Regions from separate parts of the Dokdonia sp. 4H-3-7-5 genome, predicted to be linked through region 2. Evidence: riboswitches for the same ligand, from Rfam matches in the RefSeq annotation. Region 2 holds a riboswitch; the other holds the start of a gene.

Region 1 (12,604 bases), 1.3 Mb from region 2:
TTTAATCTGCGTCGCCATTTGTTCTGGTGTTTCATCATATTCACCAAAGGCATTAGGCAAGCCCGCATTAGGGTGAGCAGAAATCCCGTAGTTAGTAACATTTGCAATGGCTTCGAGGTGTGGTTGTAATTGAGAAGCTCCTAGTGCACAATTAAAGCCAACACTAAGTAGTGGAATATGAGAGATAGAAATCAAAAAAGCTACTGCTGTTTGCCCAGAAAGCGTACGTCCCGAGGCATCGGTAATCGTACCGCTCACCATAATTGGTATGCCTGAGTTGCGTTCTTCCTTTACTTCCTCTATTGCAAAAAGACAAGCTTTTGCATTAAGGGTATCAAACACCGTTTCTACAAGTAACATATCCACACCTCCATCTAGCAAGGCTTCTACTTGTTGTTTATAAGCTACTCTGAGTTCTTCAAAGCTCACTGCACGATAGCCTGGATCATTTACATCTGGAGACATGCTTGCTGTTTTGTTTGTAGGCCCTATACTTCCTGCTACAAATCGTGGTTTGTGCGGTTCTTTTTCTGTAAAAGATTGAGCAACTTCCTTAGCAATTTTCGCGGAAGCATAATTTAAATCATACACGTACTCCTCCATCTCATAATCTGCCATTGCGATAGTCGTACTTGAGAAGGTATTAGTCTCCACAATATCTGCTCCTGCTTCAAAATACTTGCGATGCACCTCTGCAATCGCAGCAGGCTGTGTGAGAGACAGCATATCATTATTACCCTTTACAGAGAGGTGAAAATCCTTAAAGCGCTCTCCTCTAAAATCTTCTTCAGAGAAGTTATATGCTTGCAGCATGGTTCCCATAGCCCCATCAAGAACCAAGATTCTTTCTTGTAATGCGCGTGTGAGTTGGCTTTTCATAATTGATTAAGAGCTTGAAAAATGTCACTTTTAATATCTTCAATATGTTCTAAACCCACAGAAATACGGATTAACCCATCAGTGATTCCTACGGCTTCACGCTCATCTTTTGACAATTTTCCATGAGTAGTACTTGCGGGATGACTTACGATTGTTCTAGTATCTCCAAGATTTGCAGTGAGGGAACACATTGTGATAGCATCTAGAAAGTCACGTCCATTTTCTAAACCTCCGTGTATCTCAATGGTAACAATATTCCCACCAGCTTTCATTTGCTTTTGAGCAAGTTTATGCTGTGGATGCGATGGTAAAAATGGGTAGCGCACCTGCTTCACTTTACCGTGAGATTCTAGCGATATAGCAAGCTTGTGCGCGTTTTTACAATGACGCTCCACGCGCACCGCTAGTGTCTCAAGACTTTTTGAAATTGTCCACGCGTTAAATGGAGATAATGCAGGTCCCGTTACCCTTGCAAATCGATATATTGTATCTATTAACTGCGCACTTCCCACGGTGATTCCTCCCATGGTGCGTCCCTGCCCATCCAGTAATTTTGTCGCAGAGTGTATTACAAGGTCTGCTCCATAGCGTATAGGCTGCTGTAGATACGGTGTTGCAAAACAATTATCTACTATAAATATGAGATTACGCTTTTGCGCAAGCGCTCCCAGACGTTCTAAGTCTGCAATTTCTGTAGCAGGATTTGTGGGAGACTCTACGTATATAATTTTTGTGTTACGTTGTATTTTTGAGGAGATCTCGTCTAGCTCAGTAATATCAAAATAGGTATGAGTGATTCCCCATTTAGGTAAATGTTTTGTAAATAATGTGTGCGTATTCCCAAAAATCGCTCTCGCCGAAAGGACATGATCACCACTATCAAGTAAGGCAGCAAACGTGCTAAAAATAGCACTCATCCCAGTGGCAAAAGTCACGCCTTGCTCTGCTCCCTCTAGCAAACAGATTTTTTCCACCAGCTCTGCACAGTTAGGATTTGTGTAACGGCTGTAGATGTTACGCTTTTTTTCTTCGGCAAAAGAGGCTCTCATTTCTTCGGCGCTGTCAAATACAAAACTCGAAGTGAGATATACCGGCGCGGCATGCTCTTGATGCACAGAGCGCTCAAGTTGCGTGCGTATAGCAAGTGTTTCTGGGTGATGCTTGCTCATTAATTAAGGCTTTGCGTTATTTTAATTATATCACTTAAAACACCTCTTGCCGTAACCGCTTTACCAGCTCCCGCCCCTTGAATCACAAGCGGCTGATCTCCATATGAAGCGGTATAAATCTCAAAAACAGCATCTGCCCCTTGCGTTTGACCTAGTGCTGTAAACTTAGATTCTTGTACTAGTTTTACCTCGAGTTCTTGCGTTTTGACATTGAGTTCTCCCACGTGACGTAGCACTTCGTGTTTTGAAAGTTTACTTTTACTCTCTGTAAAAATGGTGTCAAGTGTTTTTACGCTTTCGCGAAACTGTGATAAAGTAGTTTTTCCATTAAGTTCCTTAGGCACTAAAGATTGAATTTTTACATCTCCAAACTCCTTTCCAAGGCCTATCTCTCTACTTAAAATTAATAGCTTGCGAGCAACATCTTTCCCTGAAAGGTCTTCTCTTGCGTCTGGCTCGGTAAGTCCAAGCGCGTCTGCTTCTAGTAGTATATCTGAAAAGTCTTTATCTTCCTTAGAAAAATTATTGAACAAGTAACTTAATGATCCAGAAAAGACTCCTCGTATCTTATGGATCTCTTCTCCACTTTCATAGAGGTTTTTAATGGTTTCTATAATTGGTAATCCGGCTCCAACGTTTGTTTCGTAACCAAATTTCTTCTTATTAAGTGTAAGAGATGCTCTCAACTTTTTATAGAAATCGTATGACAGTGTGTTTGCAACTTTGTTTGCCGTCACGATATGAAAACCATGCTCTACGAGGTCTATGTAGTTATTTGCAAAGGTTGCGCTAGCCGTTACATCTACTGCTACAAATTCTTGTTCCTGCGTGTGCTCATTATCGTTTTGTTCTTTTATTGTTTTCGCGAAAGCGTAAATATCATCTAGCGTATAAGGCTGCGCTGCGGTCTCAAAATTAGAACTCCAACCAGAGGTGACGTTATCTTTAAATAGCGCCAACTTAGAATTTGCAATACAAAAAATGTTGAGCTTTCTATTTGTAGTTTTTTTATTAAAATCTGTGATCTGCGTGATGAGGGTGCTCCCCACATTACCGATCCCAAAGATGACTATATTTATTTGTGACATAACTGTTTTTGAAAAATAGGTTGTACGATAGCAGCGAGCTGCTCGTATTCAATTAAAAAGGCATCGTGACCATGGATGGAATTTATTTCATGATAGCTAGACGTAATTCCAGTTTCTTGTAGCGCAAGGTGAGTGTCATATATCTCATCTGCTAGAAAAAGTCCGTCGGTATCTATTGCGACAAGGTGCACTTTTGCTGTAAGTTGGCTCACTGCTTCATTAAAGCTTTGTTTACCCTTTGTAATATCTGCCGTAAGCAATAATTGATTCATTAATTTATAAGAAGCAATAGAAAATCGTTCTGATAATCGCTTACCGTGATGATCTAGCCAACTTTGAATATTATATAAAGAAGCTTCTTTTTTAGTGCGATTAAATTTTTCTTTAAAAGAGGCAGGCGTACGATAAAAAGTCATCGCATGGATGCGTGCATCATAGATAGGTTTCTGAGAATGATTTAATAAACTATCTTGAATGTGGCATTGCGCAATCACCCAGTCGGTCGCTTTCCAGTCTGTCGCTATTGGGATAAGATGGTCTGCAAGATTAGGCCTTTGTGTTGCAAGTTCCCAAGCAATCTGACCACCAAGCGAACCTCCTATAATGGCAAAGAGTTTTTTAATATCTAAATGCTCAAGTAAGGCAATTTGAACCTTTGCAATATCACTATTAGTAAATGCTCTATAATTAAGCACAAGATGATTTTGATTATTATCATAACCATTCCCAGGAATATCCATGGCAAGTATGGTATAGCAACTTGTGTCAATCGCTTTATCTACACCAATCAAGTCACTCCACCAACCGTTTTCTCCAGTTATAGAAGAGTTTCCCGTAAGCGCATGATTTACTAGCACGACAGGCGCTGTACCTAATGGCTCACCAAATAATTGATACGTGACATGTAAATGACACGTATATCCCGAGTGTGTTTTAAAATCTTGTAAATCAATGTGTAAAAGCATAGCCTATCTATAAGTTAAAAAAGGGAGTCCCTATGAATAGGGGACTCCCGCACTAATTAATTAACTAAGATTAATTACACTAAGACGTTTTTATCTACTCGCGCAAATGCTGCTACGAGATCTTCTTTTAAATCTGCTATATCCTCAAGACCTACAGAAAGACGTATTAAATCTTTAGTCACGCCTGTGCTTACTTGATCCTCATCACTAAGCTGTTGATGGGTTGTACTTGCAGGGTGAATTATGAGCGATTTACTATCTCCTATATTTGCTAGCAGTGAGAAAAGTTTAGTTTCATTTGAAATTGTTTTTGCACTCTCAAAACCTCCTTTTACACCAAAGGTCACAATCCCACTCTGTCCTTTAGGCAAGTATTGTTTTGCAAGGTCGTTGTACTTACTAGAAGCAAGACCTGGATAGTTTACCCATGCCACCTCATCACGAGTTTGTAACCACTCTGCAAGTTCAAGCGCATTTTTTGAATGTTTCTGCAACCTAAGTTCTAGTGTTTCTAAACCTTGTAAGATTTGGAATGCATTAAATGGACTCAAAGCGGCACCATGATCACGCAATCCTTCTATACGCACCTTAGCAATAAACGATGCTTCCTTAATCACATCCCAGTAAACTAGGCCATGATATCCTGCGGAAGGCTCTGTAAATTCTGGAAATTTACCGTTACTCCAGTCAAATTTACCTGCATCTATAATAACTCCGCCTAGTGCGGTACCATTACCATTTATGTATTTTGTAAGAGAGTGAATCACGATATCTGCACCGTGCTCGAATGGGTTGAGTAGCGCTGGTGTTGCTACGGTGTTATCTACAATGAAAGGGACTTTGTGCGCTTTCGCGAAAGCGGAAATACCTTTTAAATCTAATACATCAAGCTTAGGATTACCTAATGACTCTACAAAGAAAGCTCTCGTATTTTCCTGGGCTGCTTTCTCAAAATTTTTAGGATCTGAAGGATCTACAAATGTTGTTGTAATCCCAAAGCGAGGTAATGTCACACTGAGAAGATTCCATGTGCCTCCGTAAAGACTACTAGAAGCTACAATGTGATCTCCCTGCTTTAGTAACGTAAGTAAAGTCGTGTTAATGGCCGCAGTTCCTGAGGCGGTCACGACAGCTGCTAGTCCGCCCTCTATGTCTGTAAGGCGCTTTTCCAGCACATCATTTGTTGGATTATTGAGACGTGTGTAAATAAAACCTGGCTCAGACAGGTTAAATAGGTTTGCTGCATGGTCTGCATCTTTAAAAACATAAGCCGTGCTCTGGTAGATAGGCACCGCTCGAGTTCCTCCATTTGCTGCATAATCGTGTCCTGCGTGCAACGCTTTGGTTGCTAATTTTTGTGTACTCATTTTTCTCTTTTTTGTCCCAGTACTACTAGGATTAATTTTAGCCATTCACTTCGTGTGAACGGATTAAAAACAAAAGCCAAATATTTCCAATACGAACCCTTATCTCAAGGTCGAGGAAATGTTTAAAGAAAAATATTATAAGAAAAAACATAAGCGCATACCCGTGAGGTACTTGCTCGATGTTATCTATCCTCAAGTTTCGGTAATGAGCGATTCTTGGGTAGAATGTAGCACCTTCTTTCTAAGTGAAAGGGTTGCTAAGGCTTCATAGGGTCATTCCCTCAGCCTTTCTTGATAACATTTATTCTGTTCATTAATGCGCTTTCGCGAAAATCTGAACTGTCATTGAACTTTGTGAGCACAAATATTGTAAAAACAAATCTACAAAAACAAACTTTTTAGAATTTTTTTCTAAAAAGTTTTATTAAAACCACTATTTCAGTAAAATATTCAGCTTAAATTATTTTTACAGTATAATATTCTAATCTAGGTTATGAGAGCTTTAAATTTGCTCTTCAAATTTTCACAAAACAATAACATAACCCTACTAAATTGGTAGGATAATGGATTGTTTATATTATTAAAGTTTCTTTACCTTTGTGCCAAAATTACGAGGACAGATTTGACTGCTTGCAACCTCAATAAAAAATGGCTAAAATCAAACGTAAGACTTTAACGTTTCTTATGTTATGTTTCTACCCAGCATACGTCAAATCTACTTCTTGACAAAAAATTAAAAAATGGCTTACTTATTTACCTCAGAATCTGTTTCTGAAGGACACCCAGATAAAGTTGCAGATCAGATTTCTGATGCACTTATTGATAATTTTCTCGCTTTTGATCCGCAATCTAAAGTTGCTTGCGAGACCCTAGTTACCACTGGACAAGTAGTACTTGCTGGTGAAGTACGATCTAGTGCTTATTTAGATGTTCAAAAAATCGCTCGTGAAACCATTAACAAAATAGGTTATACGAAAGGTGAATACATGTTTGACGGAAACTCTTGTGGTGTATTATCTGCCATACACGAGCAGTCTGACGATATTAATCGTGGTGTAGATCGCGATACTAAGGAAGAGCAAGGAGCAGGAGATCAAGGAATGATGTTTGGCTACGCTACTAAGGAGACAGAAAACTTTATGCCACTGGCACTTGAGCTTTCTCATAAGTTGCTTATTGAACTAGGTAACCTACGTCGTGAAGATGACGAGATTACTTATTTACGCCCAGACGCAAAAGCGCAGGTGACTATAGAGTATAGTGATGAAAACGTACCTCAACGTATTGACGCTATTGTAGTTTCTACACAGCATGATGATTTTGATGAAGACGAAGCAATGCTAGGTCGCATACGTGGAGATATTCAAGATATTTTAATACCTCGCGTAGTAGGTTTATTACCAGAAAATATTGCAAACCTTTTTAATGATGATATTAAGTATCACATTAACCCTACTGGGAAGTTTGTAATAGGTGGACCTCACGGAGATACTGGTCTTACAGGTCGTAAGATTATTGTAGATACTTATGGTGGTAAAGGAGCTCACGGAGGTGGTGCTTTTTCTGGAAAAGATCCATCAAAAGTAGATCGCTCTGCTGCCTATGCAACACGTCACATTGCAAAAAATCTTGTTGCTGCAGGAGTTGCAGATGAAATTCTTGTTCAAGTTTCTTATGCTATTGGTGTTGTAGAGCCTATGGGCATCTTTGTAGACACATACGGTACTTCTAAAGTAAACTTATCTGATGGTGAGATTGCAAAGAAAGTTACTGTACTATTTGACATGAGACCAGCTGCTATTGAAAGCAGGTTAAAGCTACGTTCTCCTATGTATAGCGAGACTGCCGCTTACGGACACATGGGACGTACAAACGAAGTAGTTACAAAAACCTTCAAGAGCTTTGACGGTAAAGAAAAGAATATCGAAGTAGAATTATTTACTTGGGAAAAACTTGATTATGTAGAGAAAGTAAAAGAAGCTTTCAACCTATAGTTGACTTATATGTTTAAAAAAGGGAGCCTAATGGCTCCCTTTTTTGTTTTTGTGTTTTCATAATAGCGATGCGTTAGATTTATTATCACTCGCATGCGCTCACTGTTATGAGATTTCTCGACAGGCTCGAAATGACAAATGACATTCAATTACAATTACCCAGCATTCCCACTATTATCTGATTTATCGGCAGGCTCGAAATGACGACTGATTTCCAATTACAATTACTTAGTCTTCTCACTGTTATGTGATTTCTCGACAAGCTCGAAATGACTTAGATGTAATTACTCGAATACGATTTTATCTACTTCAATCTCAAAATCTGTAGCAGCTTTTGTATTTGAGATCAGTCCGAGGCGAATGATTGATGCTAGGTCATCTTTGTCTGGGTGACCTTCCAAAGGTTCACCAAGTCTATATGTTCCAAAATCTGAAAGATTGTAAGTGACAGTTTTCCACTCACCTTCTGTTATCGGCAAATTGATTCTATAATTCGGTCTCCAGAATCTTTTGTACTTATTGAGCGTAAGTGCAAAGTCTTGCCCTGTAGATTTATATCGCACAGTTACTTTGGTATATGGCGATAAGTCATAAGATTGATACGGAGTTCTCAAGGATGCAAAACCTCCATTATTCTCAAGACTTACGCTTCCGCGAAAGATGATACTTTCTGCAGATTGCTCCACCTCGCCTGTAGATAATCCTCCCATAACACCGTCCAGAACGACGAACCAGTCATCACAATTATCACAAGAGGTTCCAAAATTAAAAGAGAGTGTTGTCGTGTTCATAGTAGTTGTGATCAGTAAGGCTAAGAGATATTTCATAGCTTTTTTCTTTAAAGTTACGCTTTCGCGAAAGCTTAATCCTTCAATTTAAAAGACTTTTAACGAGCTAGATAGCCACAAGCCTTAGCATACTCGTTATAAATTATACTTCACCGTAAACATTGCGATTCTAGGTTGCACAAAATACTCTGTATTTGAGATTGTAAAATCATTTACATTGTTACTTGAAATGGTGTCCACATTCAAGAGATTTGTAGCCTGTATACGGAACTCCCACTGACTATCTGGCTTCTGGTAATACAAGTTTGCTTCTAGAAAAGAATACATATTATCAATCTCTGTACTATCATCATTATCATCATAATTATAAAGACTCCAGTCTGCACCTAATGTAAAGCCTTTACCGAAATTCCACTCTGCGTTTGCAAAAGGTCTGTTTGTAAAGAAGGTTCTATCTGTCACACCATTATCAGAGTTTGTGCTTGTAAAGTTGTAACCTATTTCAAAATTTGGCGCTTCTTTAAAATTTGTCTCTGCACTTGCTCTATAATTCTGTGTTAGGTTTTTTGTGTTTCTATCTTCACCGTTGATAATGTTATTAAGATCACTATAGCTTCCATTTGCACTCACGTTAAGTTTCCACTTCTTAAAACGTTTTGAGAAACGTGCGTTAGCACTTAATGTCTCATCTGCAAAGTTTGTGTTGTTTACTGGACTAGCTACTTGGTTTATCCCTACAAATGACCCAGAAGTCTTTATAGGATCTACTCTGCGAGAATAATTTACTCCTCCAAAGAGACTCGTAAAGTTGAACATGCTAAAGCTAAAGTAATTGATACTTGCATTGTGATAGATAGCATTTTCTATCTCTCTGTTACCACGATATAAACTATTGTAGTTATTAAATAATAAGCCTTCGGCAAAATTATTTACGTCTGTATACTGCGCTGTCATCTGGTAGTTTACTCGTAAACTTTTCCCTTGAGAGAAATCTAATACCGTAAATAAGTCTGGCAGTAGTCTCACATCACTATCTTCTGTTGTTGTGCCTAGTTGCTCACTCTTTGTAGTATAATTATGTAATGTCAATCCTGGAGTAATTGTAAAAATTCCCGTTTTAAGTTTATAGTGAAGTCCTACAAACACATCACTAAAGTTAAATGCAACATCGTTACCTATAATAGTACCATCTAGTGTCTCGGTAAGATCATCTACCGTTCCTGTTTCTAAAATTTGAAATAGATTAGAATTAAAGTCTTGGCGACTTAAGGTTGTTCCTGCAGTAATATTAATGTTACTCTTTTTATTAAGGATGTAATAGTAATCTAATTTTGCGTCTAGCTTATTGGTTTTGATATTTTTGTTTTGATTGATATCAAAAAGACCATTTGCACCAGGCATAAAATCGATAGCGCTTATTTCATTTGTCATATCTGCTGGGTCAGGCGCTGTAAATGGCTCTTGAGAAAGCGTAGCATTATAAAACGGATCTTCATCTTGATACAAATGCTGGATAGTCCCTGAGAATATGTTGTTCTCATCAAGTGTGTAGTACAGATTTACATTCTGATTGATAGAAAATGGTTCATTCTCCTTGTCTTGATCTACCACATCTTCTTGTACAGCTCCATCTCGTGTTACGATACTAGTACCGTCTGAAAATTCTGTTTGCTTGGACTTTTTTACGAGCACATCATAATCAAACTGCAAGTTTGCGTTAGGCTTATATACAGAACTCAGTTTTGCCATACCTAACTGATTGCGCTGATCTGTACTCTCATTGAAACCTTGTGTAAATCCCTGATTGATAAATGTATTTAGCGAGTTATTTACAAAGTTTGTCTTGTTATCTGAAAGTAACGCAAGACCGCTTATATCCCATTTCGGGTTAATCGTATATGTAAAGTTGGCCGCTGCAAAACCCGTTTCAATCTCGTTTGCACGATTATTTTGAGTGGTAAGAAAACCTAGACCACCATCACTTACATTAAAAGAAGTCCCACCTCGCTGATTAAAATTTCTAAAACCTCCGGTAAAATTAAAGTAGTCTCTAAACGTAAATGGAACCTCTCCTGTATTATTAAAATCTGTTATAATATTAATACTCCCTTTAGGGCTATAGTAAAATAGTTTTGCTTTACCTAAATATCTAAACTTCTCTCCATCACCAGCACCTGCTGTAAGATCTCCAAACCAGAAATTTGTTTTACCTTCCTTAAGACGTATATTAATCGCGACGTTATCTTGATCATTACCTAGACCTCGCATTTGAGAGACCTCATTATAGTTTTTAAGAACCTCAACCTTTTTAAGTGCATCTGCAGGGATATTTTTTGTAGCAAGTTTAGAGTCTCCATCAAAAAAATCTTTACCCTCAATCATCACCTTAGAGACAACCTTTCCTTCTACCTCTATCTGTCCATCATCATTAACCTCTATCCCTGGTAACTTTTTGAGTACATCACCTAGCTTTTTCTCATTTCCATTTGTAAAACTATCCGTGTTATAAACAATAGTATCACCTTTAATGGTAACAGGCATCTCATATACCAACTCCACATTATCTAACTGATTAGGATCTTCCTTTAACGTAAAGTCTTTAGTAATATCTTGGGCATCTTGAGCAACGTTTATTTCTTCATTTACAGATTGCAATCCCAAGTAACTCACTTTAATATCATAGGTGATCCCTGTAGTAAGGTCAAGGCGGTAGCGTCCTGATGCATCGGTAATACCATAAGATTCTAATGTACCTTCGGCTTTATTTGTAGCGATGATATTTGCTAATTCAAGTGGCGACCCTATTGAATCTTTTACAACGCCTCTAAGCGTTATAGACTGGGCAAAGAGCGTCAAGGGTAATGCGAGAAGCATTACCAAAATTATTTTTTTTAGTATCATTTGGATTGGTTGGATTAGTCACACCTGTTATCAAAAGATATAAGGTATGATCATTATATTGATTGATGTTATTGTTTGCTCGCTTTCATATTTTGATAAGCTTTTTATAATTTCATTAAAATGAAAGTCTACGTAATTTTAAAAACGTCTTCCTCCTTGCTGCCCTCTTCTATTACCTCCGCCAAAACGTTCTGCCATTTCTTTTGCTTTTTCTTCAACGATGACTTGGTATTCTTCCCTGCTCACTTCTTTCCCTTTTACAGGAGGCTCGATAGCAATAGGCTCCTTAGGATTAAGTACCACTTTTGTACAAAGGATAGTCGTATTGTTTGTGCTAAGCTCTAAAATGAGTCCTGGTAAACCACCAAACTCATCTGGTCCGTGACTCGCAGGGATCATAGGTGTGTACCAAGCAACTATAGTTTCTGTCTTAGGTTCCTCTTCTGCTATTTCAATGTCGCTTGTTGTACTAGCAGTAGCTGTACTATCTTCTTTTTTCTCACGATCTCTCTGCCCTTGTCTCGCTCCTCTTCCCATGCGACTCCACATGTTCTGCTCGATATTTCTAGTCGCTACCGCTTTAAAAACTGGATATTGCCCTATTACTTTACTCTCTTTTACGAGTTCCCAGTTTAAATTGTTTAAGGTGTCTTTTACTAAGAAAATCTTACCCATCATATCATTTTCACGAGCATAATCATTTGATGCACGGTTAGAGTAAATCCCTCCTTGAGTAAATCCTCCTCCAAAACCACGTCCACCTCCACCTTGTCCAGGTGCTTGAAGTTGTTCTTCCTCCTTATAGTAAGACTCGTCTTTATTAAAGCTCAGTGTATATTCCTTTTCTAAAAAGCTTTTCATGCGCTCTGCAATCTGTTTTTTACGAGCTTCTGTTAGTTGTTGCCCACCACGATTAAAGCGCGACATATCTATCGTAGTCTTGGTTTGGTAAGTTGCAACACCTTCTATTTTCTGTGCTTGAACGGCTGTACTTATTGTAAGCGTTACAAACGCAACACACAACCACTGAGATATTTTAAGAGTCATATTTCTAATTATTTATACTTTAGACTTTTAAAGTACCGCATAGTTTGAAAGGTATTCAAATTTTAAGAAAATTTTAAGAACTCTAGTTGCGTATGATTTCTGTGGTTGTAAACACACGACTACCATTCTTTCCTCTTTTACCTCCTTGACGCTCCATCATTTCGTCCATTTTTTCTTCTTGAATCTTATTAAATTCATCTTTGGTAACCTCTTTACCTTTTTCTGGCAGTACTATTTGCACTCCCTTTTTTGGGTTCAAAACTACTTTTGTACACATAAGTGAGAATTTACCATCACTCACTTCTAGTATTAAGCCAGGTAATCCCCAGTACTCATCCGGGCCATGATTTACAGGTATATCTAGTGTGTACCATGCAGTGATTGTTCTAGTCTTAGTCACAGACTC
Region 2 (12,604 bases):
TAGAAGTAATTACCTGCGGATCTAAGATAGAAAATACTGGAAATAATCCTGGACCTCCCATAGCAAGCTTCTCTTGCGTTTCCTTTCTCGTAATTACAGATCCTGAATTCATCTCAGATCCTGTAGCTGGTAGTGTTAATACCGTTCCAAAAGGCATTCCTTTCTCAGTTTTGATATTCTGTGTAAGAATATCCCAAGGCGTATCTCCTTCATAAAGAGCTGCTGCAGATAAAAACTTAGTTCCATCGATTACAGAACCACCACCCACAGCAAGTAAATATGTAATTTCTTTGTCTTTAATTACCTCTAACGCTTCCATAAGTACTGCATACTCAGGATTTGCAGGAATACCTCCAAACTCAGTAACATGTACATCTGATAGTGCTGTTTTTACTTGGTCATAAATTCCATTTTTCTTGATACTTCCACCACCATATAATAATAGCACTTTGGCATCTGCAGGAATTTCTTCACTCAGCTTTGCAATCGTATCCTTTCCAAAGATGACTTTAGTCGGATTCTTAAATTCAAAATTGTTCATCGTACTTTTCTTTTTCTTTTTTCTTTCAATAATCTTTAGATCTTTACGACCATTTTCCCTTTGTTTTTACCTTCAAACAAGTCGATAAAAGCTGTTGGGATATTTTCAAAACCTTCTACTACAGTTTCCGTGTAAGTGAGTTTACCTTCAGATAACCATGTAGCCAGTTGTTTCATAGCCTCAGGAAATTTTTCTGCATAGTTCGAGACAATAAAACCTTGCATTAGTGCGCTATTTTTAACTAAAAATGGCTGTACACTCATACTCATTGGTATTTCTGTATTGTTGTACACAGAGATTGCTCCACAAATAATCATTCTTGCAAAACGATTAATATTTACGAGCACTGCGTCAGAGATGGGTCCACCTACATTATCAAAGTAAACATCTACACCATCTGGCGCTGCAGCTTTTATTGCCGCCGCCATATCATCTGTAGTGTTGTAGTTGATAGCTGCATCAAAGCCAAATTTGTCTTTAAGCATTGCTACCTTCTCATCAGTTCCAGCAATTCCTACTACGCGTAGTCCTAATATCTTTCCAATCTGTCCTACAACACTACCTACAGCTCCGGCTGCACCAGAAACAACGAGCGTTTCTCCAGCTACAGGTTTTCCTATTTCATGTAACCCTAGAAAAGCTGTTAGTCCAGTCATTCCTAAAATACCTAGGTACGCACTTAGCGATGCTTTTGATGGATCTACTTTAAGAAGTCCTTCTCCTGTGTGCACTTGAGCAGTTGCCCAATCTAGCATTCCAGAAACATAATCACCTTCCTTAAAAGCGTCATTATTAGATGCTGTTACTTTTGCAACTACACCAGAGTGTATAGGTTTACCTATTTCAAAGGGTGCAATGTATGACTTTGCATCACTCATTCTACCTCGTAAATAAGGATCTACAGAAACATATGCTGCCTCTACCAAAATTTCACCCTTACCAGCAGATAAGTTTTTTTCGTCTGTCACAAATTCAAAATTTGATACAGATGGTGTTCCTTCTGGTCTACTTTTTAATAATATATTTTTAGTCATCGCTATATATCTTTTACTCTATTACAGTTACCATATCTTCCATAGGCTTTCTCACCTTTACAAGATTTACTAACCAGTCTTCATCTTCTTTTCTGTAACCTAAAGGAAGTAATACTGCACTGCGTAAACCTTTTTCGCGTAAGCCTAATATTTTATCTACTTCTGTAGCGTCAAAACCTTCTAGTGGTGTTGCATCTACATTTTCATAAGCTGCGGCGATAATTGCGTGCGAAAAAGCGATATATGCTTGTCTTGCAGCGTGCTCAAAGTTTTCTTGCTCGTCTTTTTGAGGATAAGAGTCTAGTAACATCTGGCGGTAATTTTCCCAACCTTCATTTTTAAATCCTCTTATATCATTAGTAAGATCAAACATGTAGTTGATTCTCTCAGGAGTATATGTGTCCCAAGCTGCAAAAACTAATAAGTGTGAACAATCAGTAATTACAGACTGGTTCCAGGCCGCAGGTCTTATTTGTTCTTTAATATCCTGGTTCTTAATCACCATAACCTCAAAAGGCTGTAGTCCGCTTGAAGTAGGAGCAAGTCTTGTAGCTTCTAAAATTCTTTCAATTTTATCTTCGGCTACTTTTTCACCATTCATTGCCTTTGCGGCATATCTCCAGTTTAACTTATCTAATAAATCCATATTCTTATTATTTACGTTCTTGTTGTTTTTTATTGACATGCTTTAATACTACTCCATGCAGATTGATAAGCTTCTTCCATGTGAGTTTTATCTAATTGAAATGCTCCTCGCTTTTGGGTCATCATTAAAAATGAAAGCGGATTAATTGCATATGCGTATAGTATAAAATCTGATAATGGTTTGATAATTCCTTCCTTTTTACCGCGTTCCCATAAGTCGAGTAGGGGCTGTAAGTGCTTTATTCCTTCTTGTCTGCTTTCCTCATCAATCATAGGAGTGTTATCACACTGAGCAAGAAACATTGCTTTCTCACATTCCTTTAACTTGAAATCTGCAATACGTTTCCAGATGTACTCAAAACCTGACTCTACTGGGAGCGAAGCATCATAAGATGCAAATGCATACTCTGTATATGACGCCTTAACTTCTACATAAGTTTTATTAACGAGGTCTTGTTTATTTTCAAAATAGAGATAGATAGTGGCAGGAGAAACGCTTGCCATTTTGGCAATTTTACTCATAGGTGTAGCGTGAAAACCATTATTGTTTACAAGCTCTATGGTCGCCTTTACAAGCGCATTACGTTTATCTATACTTTTTTGAAGTTTTGCCATGTTATTTAATTGCTGCAGCAAAGGTAGTGTTAAAAATGAACGTTCATTCTTTTTTAACAAACATTTAATTTGATAGCTGCAAGTGAAATAATATTCATGTTTTACCTAAAGCACGTTGAATAATCAGGAAGGCGAGTAGGTGGGATGTTACGCTTTCGCGAAAGCGTAAAAAGGATACAAATTATTTATGATGAAAAATTATCTATGGAATATTATAAGTTAGTTATGGCGAACGGCAGCTTACTAAGAATATAAAATGAGGAAGACCCCAATTAATATACCTGCGAGCGGAACCAATTTCTTGCGCTTATTCTTTTCCTTGAACACTAGTCCACCAATAACTACTGCTATTATAAGTTGGCTACGTTTTATTGCCGAGAGTAACATGATAAGCGCATCTGGATCCTGCAGTGATTTGAAGTAAAAATAATCGGCGGTTTGTAACAAGATACCTACGGCAATAATCGTCCACCTAAAGGTAAATGCACTTCTTTTTTCGGCTTTAGGAAACCATGTAATTGAGAGTATTACTAGTAACATCAAAATAGTATACCAACAAAACCAAAACTGCAACGTTTGTGGATTAAGCACCAGATTCTGAATTAAGAACTTGTCGTACAATCCGCTGGAGGCTCCTAGAAAAGTAGCACCTACAATTGCAAAAATCCATTTGTTTTTTCTAAAGTGAATCCCTTCTTTCTTACCAATATTTGCATACAGAATTACTGATAGAATAATCACAAAGAAACCCACCCATTGTAGTGCATTAGGTTGTTCTCTATAAATAAATATTGCTCCTAAAAATGTAAAAAACGGTCCAGCAGATCGTATAGGAGTGACTATGGTGATAGGTAAGTGCTTTAAAGCTTGGTATGCTAGAATCCATGAAGCGGTCATAATCATGGATTTTATAATGATAAAACCATGCGTTTTCCATGGAATAGGAGTGATATAAAACCCTATTTCTCGAGTGTATTCTGGAAAAAATCTTGAACCTATAAAAAATGGCAGTATTAATACAAAACCTGCACATAGTGTTCCTAACAATATTGGTAACACCTCGTTACCTTGTACAGCATGTTTCTTTGCTAAGTTGTGTAATCCCAGAAAAAGTGCGGCCAGTAAGCCTAAATACATCCACATGGCGCGAATATACTTTTTTGTGAGATTTTAAAGTGCGTAGTATTGAGGATTCTCAAAGCTTTCGCGAAAGCGTAATTCAAATATATTTCAAGAAGAATACGAGTATTTATCATCTTCATAAAACGCAGTATAATTACCTTTGCAAAAAATATGATTGCAGTTCATTATGCCCGAAGATCAAAGTAAAAACGCCCAAGATAAAAGTCTCTCTCAACAAGAAATTGATGCATGTATTAATACATTGCAGCAACTAGTAGCCGATACAAATCAGCTTTTTGAGCTTCCAGAAGAACAGCGTACAGAGCTTCTCAAAGCTTCAGGAATGTTATCTCGTCCTAATCGAGATGAGTTTCAGCGTAGGAGGAAAGACGCCAAGAAGGCTGCCAAACGTAAGATGATTACTAGAGATAAGCACGCTCGTAAAACTACAGGAATACGCTCTGCTAGAGAAGCATCGCTTTTTGTAGCACCTAAGTTACTTGGCGCAGCTGCAATTCCAGAAGATACTCCAGAACTTGAGTCTCCAAGAAACTGCTATGTATGTAAAACAGTTTACACAAAGCTACACCACTTTTATGACACGATGTGTACTTCATGCGGTGATCTTAATTATGCAAAACGTTTTCAAACAGCCGACCTTAATGGTCAAGTAGCGGTAATAACTGGATCGCGATTAAAAATAGGATACCATATAACCCTCATGTTATTACGCTCTGGTGCGACGGTGGTAGCAACCACACGTTTTCCAGCAGATAGCGCTATACGATATGCAAAGGAAGAAGATTATGGTGACTGGAGCGACCGTTTACACATTCATGGACTGGATTTACGTCATATACCAAGTGTAGAGATATTTTGTAATTATATAGAGCAGAAGTACGATAGGCTAGATATACTAATTAATAATGCGGCACAAACGGTGCGTAGGCCATCTGGTTTTTATTTCCACTTAATGGAAAATGAAAAACTACCAGTAGATCAACTTCCTAAGCTCGCACAGCCACTCTTACAAAATCACATTACCTGCTTGCAGGAGTTATCAGATTTAAGCGTAAGTACTGCAAAAACTAGTAAGAATAATGTCTTGCCAGTTACTTGGCATGGGCCTGAACCAGGAATAGGTCTGCGCAACTCGGCAGAGCTTTCTCAGATTCCTTATAGTTTTGATAATTCGTTACAAACTAGCGAAGTCTTTCCAGAAGGAAAACTAGATGCAGATTTACAACAAGTAGATTTACGTAAGACTAATAGCTGGCGTTTAAAACTAGGTGAGATAGAAACTACTGAGATGGTAGAGGTACAGCTAGTTAATGCCGTGGCGCCTTTTGTATTGTGTAACCGTCTGTCTAATCTCATGATGAAAGAAAATACTGGACAGAAGCATATCATTAATGTGTCTGCTATGGAAGGTAAATTTCACCGTTTTAAAAAGGAGGATAGACACCCGCATACCAATATGGCAAAGGCTGCATTAAATATGCTTACACATACTTCTTCTGCCACATTTGCAAAGTCTGGAATATATATGAATGCCGTAGATACGGGATGGGTGACAGATGAGGACCCTGCAGAGCTATCAAAAAAGAAAGTAGAAGTACATGATTTTCAACCACCATTAGACATCGTAGATGGCGCTGCTAGGGTGATGGATCCACTTATTGATGGAATTAATACAGGTAAACATTGGTCTGGAAAATTTTTAAAAGACTATTTTCCTATAGATTGGTAATCTTTAGTTGTACTTTTGCTCCGTGATAAAAAATAATCACAATTATTAAATACATTATATTATGAATAACGGAACAGTAAAATTTTTCAACGACACTAAAGGATTTGGTTTTATTACAGAAGAAGGTGTTGAAAAAGACCACTTTGTACACATTTCAGGGTTAATCGACGAGATTCGCGAAGGTGATCAAGTTGAATTTGAACTTAAAGAAGGTAACAAAGGATTAAACGCAGTAAACGTAAGAGTTATCTAATACATATACTTCAAGTTTTAATAAAAGCCCATCTATTAAATTAGATGGGCTTTTTGTTTATAATCTTTTTCACGCTTTCGCGAAAGCGCAATCAAAACCAATCATCATTAATATAAGCAACGCTTTTTTATTCAAAACTATGACGCTGTTCTTGTGTAGAAGATGCTCCTAGCAGCTCATTAAACGAGCGAATGCTATTAAATTCTGTTGTAATTGCTTGAGAAACTGCAATACCATCGATACCCGCTTCCAAAATATTTTTGACGTCATTAAGGGTGATGCCTCCTACAGCCAGCATAGGAGTAGTGGTAGCTAGCTCGTCAATGATTGCTTTATAACCAGAAGTTCCTAGTGTTTTCGCTGTGGTTTCTTTTGTAGTAGTAGTGCTGTAAGGTCCTAGACTAATATAATCCACTTGCTTCTCAATTAGTGCCTCACAATCTTGTAAAGTATGTGCGGTACCTCCTATAATTTGCCAAGTGTATAAGTGTTTTCTAGCAGTTATAGGGCAGGCATCTGCGCTTCCTAGGTGCACTCCATCTGCTTTTACCTCTTTTGCAATTTTATAATCATCATTAATAATTAACCGTGTCTGGAAATGAGCGGTAATCTCTCTAGCTTCTTGTGCAATGGCAAGCAGTTTTTTTTGAGAACAGTCTTTTACACGGAGTTGCACGAGCTCAGCTCCGGCATTACATGCTTTTTGTATATGTTCTATGTGCTCTTTGAGTGAGCTTCCTTGCGATATGTAATGAAGTTTTGGAATCATAATCTTCTTATTTAATAACTACGTAAAACGGTTATATAGTAATCTAGCAAAGATACTCATCCCGCGTGGGTCTTACTGTAGTTATGATGAGCATGTGTTATTAAAAACAAAAGGCTGCCTATATGTTTATAAGCAGCCTCTTTATCGTAGATCTTACGTAAGATCTACTGGTTTATTCTTCTTCGGTAGTAAGTGAGTCTGCCATGGCTTGCTCCTTATTCTCGCTATAATCTACAGGAACAGAATCTTTAATCCTAGTAAATTCTTCTAGACGCTCTAGATCATCTTCCTCACCAGAAAAGTATGGGAAGACATCCATAATAGGTGACTCAGATACTGCTGGGATTGTATATTCTCCCATCGTATCTTTCATAGTGACAACAGTATTATCAAAGGCTTCTTTTACATCATTTGCTTGTACAAGCAAGTATTGATTAGTCTTACGTTCTTTGCCGCTTTCCTCATCATAAGCGATGAGTGAGACACGAGATTTAAACCATCTATCAGAATTTTCAAATGGGTGAATCTCTGCGTAGTTTGCTACTTTTATGTTTGTGATTTTGATTTCTTCGCTATCACTTAAGTAAGCTGTCATTTCTTGTGTTATTCTACTTTCTGCTTCTGTGTAAGAAATAGCATCTACAAGAAAAGGCTCTGTTTTTACCTTTTGAGTTCCTGATGCTTCATCAAATTTTCTATACTTTACTTTGCACTCATACCAAGTTGCACTCATATATCTTTTATTTTAAGATTGCCAAAAATAGGGGTTAGCTCAAGGCGAAAAAGTAAAAAACGACAATAGATATTCACAATCTCAAAAGTGTGAAGCTAGCGCTTTATATACGAGAGAATTACTAGTAATTAAAACAAAAAAAAGCGCCATCTGCAATGTACAGTGACGCTTTCAAAATTGGGTATTTTAAAATTATTTAGCTGGTAAAACTACGGTATCTACTACGTGTATTACACCATTAGACTGGTTTACATCTGCAATAGTTACTGTAGAGCTGTTTCCGTTTTGATCCATAAGAACTACAGACGATCCTTTTACAGAAGCCATTAATTTCCCACCGTTTACAGTAGTAAAGGTTGCTGTACCATTATTCTTTTTGATCTCGCTCATAATAGCCGCTGCATCATATTTTCCTGCAACTACATGGTATGTAAGTACACCTTGTAAAGCAGTTTTACTTTCTGGCTTAAGTAATGTTGCAACCGTTCCTTCTGGAAGTTTTTCAAAAGCAGCATTTGTTGGGGCAAAAACTGTAAATGGTCCTTCACCTTGTAAAGTCTCTACAAGACCTGCAGCTTTTACTGCAGCAACTAGTGTTGTATGGTCTTTTGAGTTTACTGCGTTCTCTATTATGTTTTTAGAAGGATACATTGCTGCTCCACCTACCATTACTGTCATTTCATCCATCATGTCTTCACCCTCAGACATTGTATCGTCCATCATGTCCTTACCTTCAGACATTTTATCATCCATCATTTCTTTTTGGTTTGATACTTCCTCTTTACCAACATTTTTTGAGCCTTCACATGAAGCTAGTGATAAAAGTCCTGCACAAAGTGCCATTGATAATACGTTTACTGTTTTCATAATTGTTTAGTGTTTGTGTTATTTAGATTTACATATATAACGCAGCAACTTCCCGTACGGTTCTCAGTAGGGTTTGATTTTGGGATAGGTTTAACAATAAAGCCCTAAATTCTTATGAATTGCCAATTTATATAAGAAAAGAGGCAATTTGGCTAAAAAAAAGTTTTGTTTGGAGTATCTCTTTTTCCGCTTTTGGAATTTTTTTTATATGAATGCAACACGTTCGTAGTGCTCACATTGTGCTTTGCGATGTACTTATGCAGCTTTCGCGAAAGCGTGCTTTTTTGTATCACTTCTAAAGATGATATATAAGATGGTAACTACAAACAGCAATAGTAAATACCAAGTATTACCTACAAGATCTAAGTAATTGATATTACCTTTTGAAAAACTTAGAATCATTAAAACCTGCGCTCCATAAGGAAGTAAGCCCTGAAAGATACATGCAAAAATATCTAGAATGGAAGCTGTTTTCTTATTGTCTAAGGCATATTCATCATTAATGGTTTTTGCAATAGGACCAGCAACAATAATAGATACCGTGTTATTTGCAATTGCCATATTGATAGTGCTCACTAACGCAGCAATACCTAATTGTGCCGTTTTTTTACTTTTGATAAGTTTTTTGATATTCACTAATATAAACTCAATCCCGCCATTACTAGCCACAAGAGCAGCAAGACCACCGGTAAGTAGTGACAATAAGAAAATCTCCGTCATATTTGTAAAACCTGTATAAGCAATCTTTGTAGACTCTATAATCGTAAAATCACCATAAATAATACCTAACAATGCTGCTGCAAGTACACCTACAAGAAGCGTTACAAAAACGTTGAGTCCTATGACAGAGAGAATAATGACAAGGACATAAGGTGCAATTTTAATTACATCATATTCATAAACAACGGTCTCTGTTACATCTGTTGTGAGATCTACTCCTTGAAAAATAAAAATAGCAATAGTAATGAGCGCTGCGGGAACAGCAATTTTTATATTTTGCTTGAATTTATCACTCATTTTTGTACCCAGAGATTGGGTCGCAGCTATCGTAGTATCTGAAATTACGGAGAGGTTATCACCAAACATACTACCACCTAGCAAGGCACCACAAAGTATGGCAAGGTCTGCACTACTTTTATCTGCAAAACCTACCACAATGGGTGCTAGCGCGACAATTGCACCCACAGATGTCCCTGTAGAAACCGATAAAAACCCAGCAATGACAAAAATACCTACGTAGATATATTGTATCGCAATATAATCTAAGCCTAAATTTACAATCGCATCCACACTCCCTGTAGCATTAGTAATTGCGGCAAATGCCCCAGCCAGTAAATAAATAAGGCACATGGTTAAAATTTTGTCATCACCACAACCTTTAAGTAAGATGTCAATCTTAGCATTTATAGTCTGTTTAAACATTATAAAAGCCACGATGATTCCTGCAATAACCGCCATAGGGGCAGGCAGCGCATAGAAGTCATCTTGATAAATACCAACTCCTAAAAATGTTATTACAAATACAAATAGCGGAACTAGGGCTGAAAATTTTGGGAAAATTTGTGTAGTCTGTGTCATGTTCTTCTTCATTCTTGCAAGGAGATAATAGCAATTTAGATAGAAGTATGAGTTAACATTGTTTCCAACTAATTGGCTTATCTATTTAGCACCTTGCTCGTTATTGCAGGTTGCTATCTCCTAATTGAGATTCTTGATAAATAATTTAAGGGTGCAAAACTAGTGTTCAAATAATATTCTAAACCTTAAAAAAGGTTAATTTTTCAATATTTATGTAATTAAATAGCTGAAAGTATAATTTGTACTTGCATACAGTCATTTATAAGATTGATATTCTTTTAAACGATTTGTACTCTGACGATATCATCCCACTTACAATACAAGAGAACCCATTTATTTTTATAATAGACTCATCAATCCTTTATTTATGATATAGTTGACCTGTATAATTAGTTTTTTATGTGCGTTTTAAGTTTTTTAACGCTTTCGCGAAAGCGTAACATCCATCTAGAAGTACATTTTCTTTACCTTTTTAGTACATCGTTATAGTGGTTATGCAATCCTACTTTTTTTAAGAAATAATTATCTTTGCACCCCTTTATGAAAAACGACACATTACAACTAATAGATTTTGTCACAAGCGAACTCTCGAAAGCTGGTTTTACCATTGCGCCAGATACTAATAGAGTAGCAGGCCTTGACTTTCTCATCACAGCACCTACGGGTAAAACAAGCGAGCTACAACTACGTTCTATCCAAGTAGAAGATGAGGAAAATATTAAAATACAAAAGCTTGATTATGGACAGGTTGCAGGACACCGTTTTTTAGGTTTAGTGACAGTCATAGAGGATGCTCCAAGAGCTTTTTATATCATTCCATCTGCTACGTTTACAAAGGCAGATAATGTGATATTCTTTGAGCATCCTATGGAAATGATGCCGCATTTGAGTCACTGGGAGGTAAAAGTATTTACAGGAGCTATTCCTAAGTTGGCTCAATATGAAATAAGCAATTTTTATAAGATCTAATAATCAATTTTCAACCAGTAAAAGATAACCAATTGCACTAGTATCTTATTGAATAGCGTTCAAGCTTCTCTGTGATTAAGAGTAGTTTTGCGCACAATTCAAATGAATCAAGATCGTGAGAGGGGCTCACGATTTTTGAGTTTATAAAGGTCTGGCAGGGGTGTCAGGCCTTTATTTTTGAGATAATATTGGTTATTATGAATCATCGTAAAACTACATATCACAGTACAAGCTTTTACAGTCTTTAGATTCATTGATGGATTCCTTCGTAAGCCGATTTTCTTCTTGTAGTTTTGTAAATTATAATTGGATTAAAAACAAGTAATTATGAGTAAAGTAAAAGAAAGTGATGTAGTAAAAGTACACTACACAGGAAAATTAGAAGATGGACAGGTGTTTGATAGCTCTTTACAAAGAGAACCTTTACAGGTTGAACTTGGAAAAGGTCAACTTATCCCAGGATTTGAGAATGCTTTAATAGATATGGCGGTTAACGAGAAGAAAACGGTTACTATAACTAAAGAAGAAGCATACGGAGACGTACAACAAGAGTTATTTCAAACGGTACCCAAAACACAATTACCTGAAGAAATCAAACCTGAAGTAGGAGTTATATTAGTAGCTTCTAGACCTGATGGTTCTGAGCAGCAGTTACGTGTATCTGAAGTAAATGAAGATCACATCATTGTAGATGCAAACCACCCACTAGCAGGACAAACTCTCGAGTTTGAACTTGAATTACTAGAAATCGCATAATACACGATTTTTATAAGATATAAAACGCCTTAGCTATGCTAGGGCGTTTTTTTTATGGATAACACTTTCGTAACTATGAAAAACTTATATAAACCAGGTTCTTAAAGTCCACGTTTCAAATACACGATAATCATTACTTAAAATTCTTTGAAATGAACATCCATAAAAGAAATTAATATATCCTATAAAAAGATTTAAGTTTCAATTACTGTTTTTAAGCACCTAACAACAGAAATTTCGATTATAAATAATGTATTATTACAATAATTAATTGTTTATAATTTAAAAAAAATAGTAAATTATTGAATTATAAATAGAATATTAAACTAATCAATTCATTATTTAAAATCACCTCTATGCAAAAATTATTACTCTTTTGTGTTATCATCCTCGTTAGCACTTCGCTTTATAGTCAAGACTACTTAGATGTTTTAAAAGTAACGTATAATGGGGCTACATTAGGCAATGTAGATACAGAAGTAGAAACAGAGGTTGATAATACTTTTGTAGAATTTTACTTCCCGCTTCCTGTTACAAGTGATATTTCTATCATAGGAGGATTTACTTATGAGAATACACGATTAGGATTAAATTTTTCACCCTCGAGAACTAATCTTATTATGACCCGACTTAACTTAGGTATTAAGTATGATCATGGTAATAAGTGGAGTGGTACTTATGTCGCTTTGCCTAAGTTGGCGTCAGATTTTAATCAAGGTGCTGGTGATAATTTTCAAATGGGCGGACTCGCATTATTAGAGAAGCGTTATTCTTCTAAATATTCGTTTAAGTTTGGTGCTTATGTATCATCAGAAAATTTCGGGACAACAATCACTCCACTCATAGGATTATGGTATAAGTCAAAAGATAAAAAGTTTACTATAAACGCAACTTTACCAATACGTACAGACGTAAATTATGCGATTACAGATAACTTTAGCTTAGGAGCTAATCTAGTGACTTCTATCAAAT

The links. A riboswitch is a leader RNA that binds a small molecule or an ion and turns the genes downstream of it on or off. The one in region 2 is predicted to bind S-adenosylmethionine.
Region 1: linked by a shared signal. The riboswitch ahead of KRODI_RS03775 (O-acetylhomoserine aminocarboxypropyltransferase/cysteine synthase family protein) and the one ahead of KRODI_RS13260 (Na+/H+ antiporter NhaC family protein) in region 2 are both predicted to bind S-adenosylmethionine.

Annotation. Positions count from the first base shown of each region.
Region 1 is NC_015496.1:845,662-858,265, forward strand. It holds gene KRODI_RS03755 (homocysteine S-methyltransferase family protein) at 1-879, opposite strand, end outside; gene KRODI_RS03760 (trans-sulfuration enzyme family protein) at 876-2,048, opposite strand; gene KRODI_RS03765 (aspartokinase) at 2,048-3,136, opposite strand; gene KRODI_RS03770 (alpha/beta fold hydrolase) at 3,124-4,101, opposite strand; gene KRODI_RS03775 (O-acetylhomoserine aminocarboxypropyltransferase/cysteine synthase family protein) at 4,176-5,468, opposite strand; SAM riboswitch class I at 5,648-5,769, opposite strand; gene metK (methionine adenosyltransferase) at 6,209-7,462, shown strand; gene KRODI_RS03785 (CIA30 family protein) at 7,747-8,289, opposite strand; gene KRODI_RS03790 (TonB-dependent receptor) at 8,386-11,124, opposite strand; gene KRODI_RS03795 (GLPGLI family protein) at 11,290-12,198, opposite strand; gene KRODI_RS03800 (GLPGLI family protein) at 12,281-12,604, opposite strand, start outside.
Region 2 is NC_015496.1:2,966,898-2,979,501, forward strand. It holds gene KRODI_RS13210 (iron-containing alcohol dehydrogenase) at 1-541, opposite strand, end outside; gene KRODI_RS13215 (NADP-dependent oxidoreductase) at 577-1,575, opposite strand; gene KRODI_RS13220 (NAD(P)H-dependent oxidoreductase) at 1,589-2,221, opposite strand; gene KRODI_RS13225 (TetR/AcrR family transcriptional regulator) at 2,251-2,835, opposite strand; gene KRODI_RS13230 (EamA family transporter) at 3,079-3,978, opposite strand; gene KRODI_RS13235 (SDR family NAD(P)-dependent oxidoreductase) at 4,145-5,707, shown strand; gene KRODI_RS13240 (cold-shock protein) at 5,769-5,960, shown strand; gene thiE (thiamine phosphate synthase) at 6,088-6,729, opposite strand; gene KRODI_RS13250 (DUF4494 domain-containing protein) at 6,902-7,462, opposite strand; gene KRODI_RS13255 (fasciclin domain-containing protein) at 7,655-8,329, opposite strand; gene KRODI_RS13260 (Na+/H+ antiporter NhaC family protein) at 8,585-9,919, opposite strand; SAM-I-IV-variant riboswitch at 9,956-10,052, opposite strand; gene KRODI_RS13265 (hypothetical protein) at 10,448-10,876, shown strand; gene KRODI_RS13270 (peptidylprolyl isomerase) at 11,204-11,632, shown strand; gene KRODI_RS13275 (DUF6268 family outer membrane beta-barrel protein) at 11,989-12,604, shown strand, end outside.